3 linked regions of the Endozoicomonas sp. GU-1 genome follow. Each later gene encodes a partner of the first gene's protein in a complex. Links are inferred from orthologs where the notes say so. Each region holds a gene or a part of one and is shown in the gene's direction. Other genes may lie near its edges.

Region 1 (2,955 bases):
GCCGGAAAAAACCGGGCCTGATTGTGAATAAAATGATGGCCAGATGTGCGCTGGCAGTTGACGTCAGGTCGGGTTTTATGCAGAATGCGCTGCATCGGGACGCGATGCCCCGGTCTTTATGGTGGACCTTGCCGGTCCCCCCGCAATAATCAGCTACGAACCCCGCCAGGCCCGGAAGGGAGCAACGGTAGTAGTGACATTATGTGCCGGGGTGTGGCTGGCAGGGTTCGCCTCCATTATTTCGGGTTCTCCGGATTTCCCTCGCTCACAAACTCACTTTCAAATACCTCTCTAGCGCTTCCTGATCGTGCAATTTCAAGGCTTCTTGGTTAGCATAGATACTCTTTAATTTCCATATCAGGTATTGACGCTACTCAATGAGCTATCAGGTTCTTGCACGCAAATGGCGACCCCGTTCTTTCAAAGAGCTGGTAGGGCAGTCCCATGTTCTTCAGGCGCTGGTTAATGCCCTGGATCAGGATCGTCTTCACCATGCTTACCTGTTTACCGGTACCCGGGGTGTGGGTAAGACCACCATTGCCCGTATTTTTGCCAGGTGTCTGAATTGTGAGCAGGGTGTCAGCTCGACCCCCTGTGGCCAGTGTTCAGCCTGTAAAGAGATTGATGATGGCCGGTTTGTGGACCTTATTGAAGTGGATGCGGCCTCCAGAACCAAGGTGGAAGATACCCGGGAACTGTTAGATAACGTCCAGTATGCACCAACCCGTGGGCGTTATAAGGTGTACCTTATCGATGAGGTACACATGCTCTCGGCGCACAGTTTTAACGCGCTGTTGAAAACACTGGAAGAGCCGCCTCCTCATGTGAAATTCCTGCTGGCAACCACCGATCCTCAAAAGTTGCCGGTGACTATTTTGTCCCGCTGTCTTCAGTTCAGCCTGAAGAATATGACGCCAGAGCGAATTGTTGGTCATCTGGAGAATATCCTCGGACAGGAACAGATTCCCTGCGAAGTGGCGGCCCTGTGGCAGCTGGCCCGTGCTGCGGATGGCAGTATGCGTGATGCCCTCAGTTTGACCGATCAGGCCATTGCTTTTGGCAATGGGCGGGTCAGTGAGGCTGAGGTGGGGGCGATGCTGGGTACCATTGACCAGGGGCAGGTGATGAAGATGGTGATGGCGCTGGCGACCGCCAATGCGGCCCATATCCTGGGTTCGGTGTCATCCCTGGCAGGACATTCGCCGGATTATCTGGCGGTACTGGATGATATGCTGTCCCTGCTGCATCGGGTGGCCATTGCCCAGGCTGTGCCCGATGCCGTTGATAACAGTCAGGGTGATCGTGAGCAGGTTATAGCGCTGGCATCATCAATGACGGCTGAGGATGTGCAGCTTTATTACCAGATTGGTCTTGTGGGCAAGAAAGATCTGCCCCTGGCGCCGGATCCCCGTGGTGGTTTTGAAATGGCCTTGTTGCGCATGCTGGCGTTCCGGCCCGATGGTGCGCCAGCGGCTGGCAGGCCGCTTGATATTTCTGGTGCAAAACAGGATGTGATGGCGGTTGCACCGCCGCCGACAAACAGTGTTGCCTCTTCTGCGCAAAGCTTTTCATCGGCTGAGGGCTCTTCATTGGCTGAGGGCTCTTCACCGGCTGAGGGCTCTTCATCGGCTGAAGGCTCTTCATCTCACAACAGTACGTCTGATGAAGAAGGAGCTTCTGATCCGGAGCCTGAGCCTGCTGCCCAACAAGTTGATGCGCCTGCTGTTATTCATGAAACTGCTCAGGAAACAGTTGAGCACGAAAACCCTTCGGTCCAGAGCGGTGGCCTCAGGGATACCTTTGAGCCTCCTGTTTTTGCTGATGAGCCACCCAAGACACCAGCAGAGGAAATAGCCTCCCGGGCAGTGGTCAGTGAAGATACACCGCCAGTCCCCGAGGTCGTTCCACTGTCAGCTTATGACCAGGCTGCCTTTGAGTCGCCTGTTTATGATGAGCGTGACAGTGCTCTGGATGATATGCAGGCACACTGGTCGTCCGGAGATTCTCAGGAAATCGCTACTGTAGCGGATGCCTCTCAGTCACTGAGTCTGCCATCGGTTGTTGCCCCTGAAGCCCCGGTCAGGGCAGTGGTGGAATTACCGGCAAAAGAAGACCGGGTGTCATTTACGCAGATGGATGTTGTGAGCTGGGTTCAGGTTTTTCGTGGCCTTCCCCTGGGAGGGGTGACAGGCACCATTGGTTCCCATTGTGAGTTTGTTGACAGTGAACAGGGTGTCGTCCGGTTACGACTTGATGAACAGCGCAGCACGCTCTACAACGACACCCATCGTCAGCGTGTGGAAAAGGCGCTGTGTGATTATTTTGAGCAGTCCGTTAAACTGTCAATTGACACTGGTCGTATTGTTAATGAAACTCCTGCTGCCTGGCGCGAACGGAAAATCGCCGAGCGTCTCCAGGAAGCGAAAGAGAGTATTTATTCCGATGCCAGGGTAAAGGGGTTGATTGAGACCTTTTCGGCCATGGTTCTGGATGACTCGATTCAGCCAGTTGGTAATATTATCAAGTAAAAAGCCCGGGCGTGATGATCGGTGAATTCCGGTGGTCCTTGTTTGGTGTTTTTGTGCAGAGGTCAATATGTTTAAAGGTGGTATGGGCAATCTGATGAAGCAGGCCCAGAAAATGCAGGAAGATATGGAGAAACTCCAGGAGGAGTTGGCCAATGCAGTAGTCACTGGTGAAGCCGGTGCCGGGCTGGTTAAGGTCATCATGACCGGTCGTTATGATGTTCGTAAGGTGGAGATCGATCCAAGTCTGTTTGCGGAAGATAAGGAGATGTTGGAAGATCTGGTGGCTGCAGCTATTAATGATGCGGTGCGTAAAGTAGAAGAGAACAACAAGGAAAAAATGGGTGAGCTGACCTCAGGGCTCGGTCTTCCAGCCGGTATAAAGCTGCCATTCTAAACTCCTTACGCCCGACACGCTTGCTAGAACTAA
Region 2 (2,903 bases), 3.5 Mb from region 1 along the record:
GAAGGCACTGCAGCTGAATGCCATTAATGATTTTAAAAAGTACTATCGTTCTGTTGATGCGCTGCTGATTGATGATATCCAGTTCTTTGCCGGTAAAGAGCGCTCACAGGAAGAGTTTTTCCACACCTTCAATGCGTTGCTGGAAGGTGGTCAGCAGATGATTCTGACCTGTGACCGATACCCAAAGGAGATCAGCGGCGTTGAAGAGCGGCTGAAGTCCCGATTTGGCTGGGGTTTAACGGTAGCTGTGGAGCCGCCCGAACTGGAAACCCGCGTTGCCATTCTGATGAAAAAGGCAGAACAGCAGAAAGTAGAACTGCCCCCTGAAGCCGCCTTCTTTATTGCCCAGAGAATCCGTTCCAATGTGCGTGAACTCGAAGGTGCCCTGAAGCGGGTGATCGCCAGTGCGCACTTTATGGGGCGCCGTATTGATATTGATCTGATCCGCGAGTCCCTGAAAGACCTGTTGGCTTTACAGGACAAACAGGTCAGTATAGATAATATCCAGAGGACGGTTGCCGAGTACTACAAGATCAAAGTGGCGGATATTCTTTCCAAGCGTCGCAGCCGTTCTGTGGCAAGGCCAAGGCAAATCGCCATGGCTCTCTCTAAAGAGTTGACCAGTCATAGTTTACCCGAGATTGGTGATGCCTACGGCGGACGTGATCATACCACCGTTCTTCACGCTTGCCGTAAAGTAAAAGAACTGGTCGAAGTGGATAACGAGATCAAAAGCGATTACAAAAACCTGTTGCGCTCACTGACAAGTTAATTCCACCTTATTCAACCTCATAAAAAGGTGAATACCTTTTTATATCAAGAGAAAGGAAAGCGATGAAATTTACCATTAATCGGGAAGCATTGCTTAAGCCACTTCAGCTGGTTGCAGGTGTGGTTGAGCGCAGACAGACGCTGCCGGTATTGTCCAATGTGTTGATGGTAGTCGATGGAAACCAGCTCTCGTTAACCGGTACTGACCTGGAAGTCGAACTGGTTGGCCGTGTCGCTCTGGAAGATGTTGCCCAAGTCGGAGAGATTACGGTACCGGCCAGAAAGCTGATGGATATCTGTAAGTCCCTGCCTGAAAACACTCTGATTGAAGTGCATCAGGATGATCTGAAGGTCAAGGTCAAGGCTGGCCGGTCCCGGTTTACCCTCTCCACGCTGCCAGCCAATGAGTTTCCCAGTATTGAAGAGGAGGCCGGATCGGTATCCTTTACCATTGGTCAGTCACGTCTTCGTCGCCTGATTGACCGTACCGGCTTTGCCATGGCCCAGCAGGATGTCCGTTACTACCTGAACGGCATGCTGCTGGAAGTCAGCCAGAACTGTCTTCGTGCGGTGGCTACCGATGGTCATCGTCTGGCCATGTGCAGCGTGGAAGCCGATATCAACCAGCAGGACAAGCATCAGGTCATCGTGCCCCGTAAAGGTATTCTTGAGATGGCACGTCTGCTCACCGAAGGGGAAGAGAGCGTTCATATTACCCTGGGAGCGAATCATATCAGAGCCAAAACCGGCGACTTTATGTTCACCTCCAAACTGGTGGACGGCAAATTCCCAGACTATGAGCGCGTAATCCCGAAAGGCGGCAACAAGATCATTATTGGTGATCGCCAGGAACTGCGTCAGACATTCCAGCGTGCGTCTATTCTGTCCAATGAGAAATACCGGGGTATCCGCCTGATTCTTTCCGATGGCCAGCTTAAGGTAATGGCTAACAACCCGGAGCAGGAAGAAGCCGAAGAAGAGTTGAGCCTGGCTTATCATGGTGACTCCATGGAGATCGGGTTTAACGTCAGCTACCTGTTGGATGTGCTTTCTGTGTTGTCTGGTGAGGCCATCAAGATGACCCTCTCCGACCCGAACAGCAGTGCGCTGCTTGAGGAGTCTGAGTCTGGTGACTCCACCTATGTTGTTATGCCTATGAGGCTGTAACAGCCTGTCGGCAGAAGTAGTCAGTGTCTGATGTGGTGGCATCAGACACTCGCCCTGATCCGGCTTCCGGGCTACTCAGGTTCGGAAATAAACAGAATATGATTCAACAGCTCTCCATAACCGATATTAGAAACCTCTCCTCTGTTTCGCTTACCCCTTCCCCTTCTGTAAACGTGCTCTACGGGCTCAATGGCAGTGGTAAAACCAGCGTGCTTGAGGCCATACATCTTCTCGGGGTTGCCCGATCGTTTCGGACCTCCCGAATTAAACCGGTGATCAATCGTGATGCCGAGGTCTGTACGGTGTTTGGTCGAATCGGTGTGTCATCGGGATCCATACCGGTAGGTGTTTCCAGAAACCTGCGGGATGAAACACTGCAGATACGGGTGTCCGGAGAGAACCTGAAGTCCACTTCTGAGCTGGCCAGGTTACTGCCCTTACAGGTGATTAATCCGGACACCTTCCGTTTGCTTGAAGGCTCCCCAAAGCTGCGAAGGAACTTTATTGATTGGGGCGTGTTTCACGTGAAACATCATGACTTTTTCCCGCTATGGAAACGCATGCAGAAGGCACTGAAACAGCGGAACAGTCTGCTCCGTCATGGTAGAATAAACGGTTCTGAATTGACTTCGTGGAACATAGAGTTTGCCAAAGCGGCCAATGCCATCGACGTGTTACGCGGCGACTATATCGAGAGACTGACGCCCGTCTTCAATGAGGTGCTTTCGGAATTGGCCGATCTGGATAATCTTTCTATCCAATATTACCGAGGCTGGGATAGGGAGAGAGAGCTGCATGAAGTACTCAGTAGCGGACTGGCACGAGATGTCCAATCGGGCTATACCCATGCCGGGCCGCAACGGGCAGATTTAAGGATTCGGATGGGCAAAGGCAGTGCGGTTGATATCCTCTCACGAGGTCAATTAAAACTGGTGGTCTGTGCACTGAAACTTGCTCAGGGCTTT
Region 3 (2,788 bases), 5.5 Mb from region 1 along the record:
GTATCAGATTACGGAACGGCGGAAAGATTATCGTTCTACGGTGCAATAGCAATACTAATGAAATTGAGAGATTGATGGGTTTTTTTCTGACGATTGAAGGCTGTGAAGGTGCCGGTAAAACCACCGCCAAAGGGGTTGTTCTGCAATGGTTAAAGGCTAATGGCCATGATGTTGTAGAAACCCGGGAGCCAGGTGGCACGCCATTGGCTGAACAGCTGAGAAACCTGGTGCTGGCCGAACACCAAGAGACGGTGACAGATACTACCGAACTGTTGATGGTCTTTGCCGCGCGCAGCCAGAATCTCAGTCAGCGTGTCGAACCTGCACTGGCTGAGGGCAAGGTGGTGGTTTGTGACCGGTTTACCGATGCAACTTATGCCTATCAGGGTGGTGGTCGTGGTATCGATGAGCAGCGTATCGCGGTACTGGAGCAGCTGGTGCAGGGAGATCGCCGGCCCGATATGACGTTGCTTCTGGATATTGAGCCGGAACTTGGCCTGGCAAGGGCGAAAGGTCGGGCTATTGAGCAGGGTGGGGCTCTGGATCGGATTGAGCAGGAAGCGATCGAGTTCTTTCACCGCGTTCGCACTGTCTATCTGGCAAGGGCTGAGCGTTTTCCTGATCAGTACGTTGTTATTGATGGCAGTCAGTCGATTCCAGAAGTTGAAGCACATATCATCAAGGCTTTGCAGCGTCGGCTTGGGAGTTAATAGCTCCACGGCCAAGGATAAGGGTTGGATTAATTGAGTTCTGAATCAACTGATATGGTGGGTCACTTCTTGTCAAAGCCGTTACCCTGGCACGGGGCTCAGTGGCAACCACTGGTTCAGCGAATGCAGGCAGGCCTGCTTTCCCATGCCCTGTTGTTGAAGGGGGTGCCTGGGGTTGGTAAGGGTTATTTTGCCAGGGCTTTGGCCACTCGTGTGCTTTGTCATCAAAACAGTGGTGAGTACGCCTGTGGTCATTGCAAGAGCTGTGAGCTGGTAAAGGCGGGAACTCATCCTGACCTGCTGGTGGTTCAGCCTGAGGCGACAGGCAAGCCAATCAAGATTGACCAGGTTCGTCAGGTCAATGAGTTTGCCCGTAAAACCGCTCAGCAGGGGGGGCGCAGGGTCATCGTTATTAACCCGGCGGAAGCGATGAATGTTAATGCCGCCAATGCATTGCTGAAAAGTCTGGAAGAGCCCGGCGGTGATACTCTCTTTATTCTGGTCAGTGCCCGCTCCGGAGATATGTTGCCGACCATCCGCAGCCGTTGTCAGATGGTGTCTTTTACTGTGCCGGATACTGCGCAGGCAAAAGCCTGGTTATCGGATCATATTGCCGATCCTCTGGTGGTGGATCAGTTGTTGACCCTTTCATCAGGTTCGCCCATGACCGCCAGGGCAATGTTTGATCATGATACGCTGGCAGTTCGAGGACGTTTGTTTAATGCTATGCCTGAACTGTTTCGGGGGAATCTGACTCCTGTAGAAATGGCGAAAGAGTGGCATACGGGTAACCTGGTTGAACTGCTGGCCTGGATGGGCAGCTGGCTGGATGATGCTGTAAAACTGAAACTGGCGGCCGATGAAAGCTGTGTTCGGAATCGTGATTTGATGAGAATGCTGGACTATATGGCTAACAAAGTGGCAGCGGCTGATCTGCTGGTATTGCGCGATAAGATCATGCAACAGCGACAGCAGTTGCTTGAGGGCGCTAACCTGAACAGTCAGATGTTGATGGAAGGTGTGTTCAGCGATTATCTTGAGCTGGTGATATAAATCGGGTTTCAAACCCGTTCAGAATTTGAATTCAGGAAAAAAGGAGAGGGTTGTCATGGGGAAAGGGATGCAGGGACTGATGTCTCTGACCATACGGGACACGGCATCACTCTATGAAGCGTATATGCCGTTTATCAGTGGCGGCGGACTGTTTGTGCCAACCCACAAACATTACAACCTCGGAGATGACGTGTTTATTCGTCTGACGCTGATGGATGAGCCGGAGAAGATTCCTGTGCCGGGGAAGGTGGTTTGGGTGACGCCAATGGGAGCCCAGGGTGGCCGACAGGCAGGGATCGGTATTCAATTTAATGATCCGACTGACAGTGTCCGCAGTAAAATTGAGAAGCATATCGCCGGTGCCTTGTCTTCGGACCGCCATACCAACACATTGTGAGTAGTCTTACGCAGGCGGCTTATTATGATCCGCCCCGTTTTACAAGAGCCTGTTTGATTCATTAATGCTTATGGCCGATTCGCTTTCGGCCACAATTATGTATGAAAATAACTTCGGCTTTGAGATAGCATCACCAGCGAAATTAAGATAGCGACTCCTGGCAAAACCAGACCAAGATCCTGAACAATGCCTGCCAGCATCAAACCACTGCCGATGATCAGATAATACAGTAAGCCAAAAAGTGCTCCAGCGCTACCGAGATTATCCTGATATTGCTGTAGTGCTGAGCTTATAACGTTAGGCATGGCAATCCCAAAAGCCATGACGACCAGCAGCATTGGTATCAGGAACCAGATAGTGGAAATTAAAAGGTATACACCCAATGCACCGAATAGAAGAAAGCCATTAGCCAGCCATAATAATTTATGCTGACTAATATCTCTCTCCAGCAGTCTTTTATTTAAGTAGCTGCCCAGCAAGGTTCCAATACTCAGGATTAAACCACTGTGGCCAAATTCCTCAACACTGCGGCCAAGTTGATGAAACGTGAAGCTGCCAAGCTGGTAATAAGAAAACAGAGCAACATTGTATAGTGCTACCAGCAGTGCTGAGTGCCATATATGTGAAT

Evidence for each region.
Region 2: the proteins of dnaX (region 1) and dnaN are in contact, whole or in part, in a cryo-EM structure (PDB 8GIZ), measured with the Escherichia coli proteins. The link is inferred for Endozoicomonas sp. GU-1 from one-to-one orthologs.
Region 3: the proteins of dnaX (region 1) and O3276_RS24355 are in contact, whole or in part, in a cryo-EM structure (PDB 8GIZ), measured with the Escherichia coli proteins. The link is inferred for Endozoicomonas sp. GU-1 from one-to-one orthologs.

The regions. Positions count from the first base shown.
Region 1 is NZ_CP114771.1:249,602-252,556, forward strand. What follows is about bases 16-2,952. They hold dnaX (DNA polymerase III subunit gamma/tau), read left to right. Parts: upstream 16-377; coding sequence 378-2,528; downstream 2,529-2,952. Other genes in these bases: O3276_RS01175 (YbaB/EbfC family nucleoid-associated protein), read left to right, coding at 2,596-2,922. UniProt on the Escherichia coli protein: Part of the beta sliding clamp loading complex, which hydrolyzes ATP to load the beta clamp onto primed DNA to form the DNA replication pre-initiation complex.
Region 2 is NZ_CP114771.1:3,733,566-3,736,468, forward strand. Bases 2-2,886 are described here. They hold dnaN (DNA polymerase III subunit beta), read left to right. Parts: upstream 2-834; coding sequence 835-1,938; downstream 1,939-2,886. Other genes in these bases: dnaA (chromosomal replication initiator protein DnaA), read left to right, coding at 2-772; recF (DNA replication/repair protein RecF), read left to right, coding at 1,962-2,886. In the rest of the region: more of dnaA, read left to right, coding at 1-1; more of recF, read left to right, coding at 2,887-2,903. UniProt on the Escherichia coli protein: Confers DNA tethering and processivity to DNA polymerases and other proteins. Acts as a clamp, forming a ring around DNA (a reaction catalyzed by the clamp-loading complex) which diffuses in an ATP-independent manner freely and bidirectionally along dsDNA.
Region 3 is NZ_CP114771.1:5,795,125-5,797,912, forward strand. Bases 2-2,771 are described here. They hold O3276_RS24355 (DNA polymerase III subunit delta'), read left to right. Parts: upstream 2-779; coding sequence 780-1,763; downstream 1,764-2,771. Other genes in these bases: mltG (endolytic transglycosylase MltG), read left to right, coding at 2-49; tmk (dTMP kinase), read left to right, coding at 75-710; O3276_RS24360 (PilZ domain-containing protein), read left to right, coding at 1,819-2,160; O3276_RS24365 (multidrug effflux MFS transporter), read right to left, coding at 2,256-2,771. In the rest of the region: more of mltG, read left to right, coding at 1-1; more of O3276_RS24365, read right to left, coding at 2,772-2,788. UniProt on the Escherichia coli protein: Part of the beta sliding clamp loading complex, which hydrolyzes ATP to load the beta clamp onto primed DNA to form the DNA replication pre-initiation complex.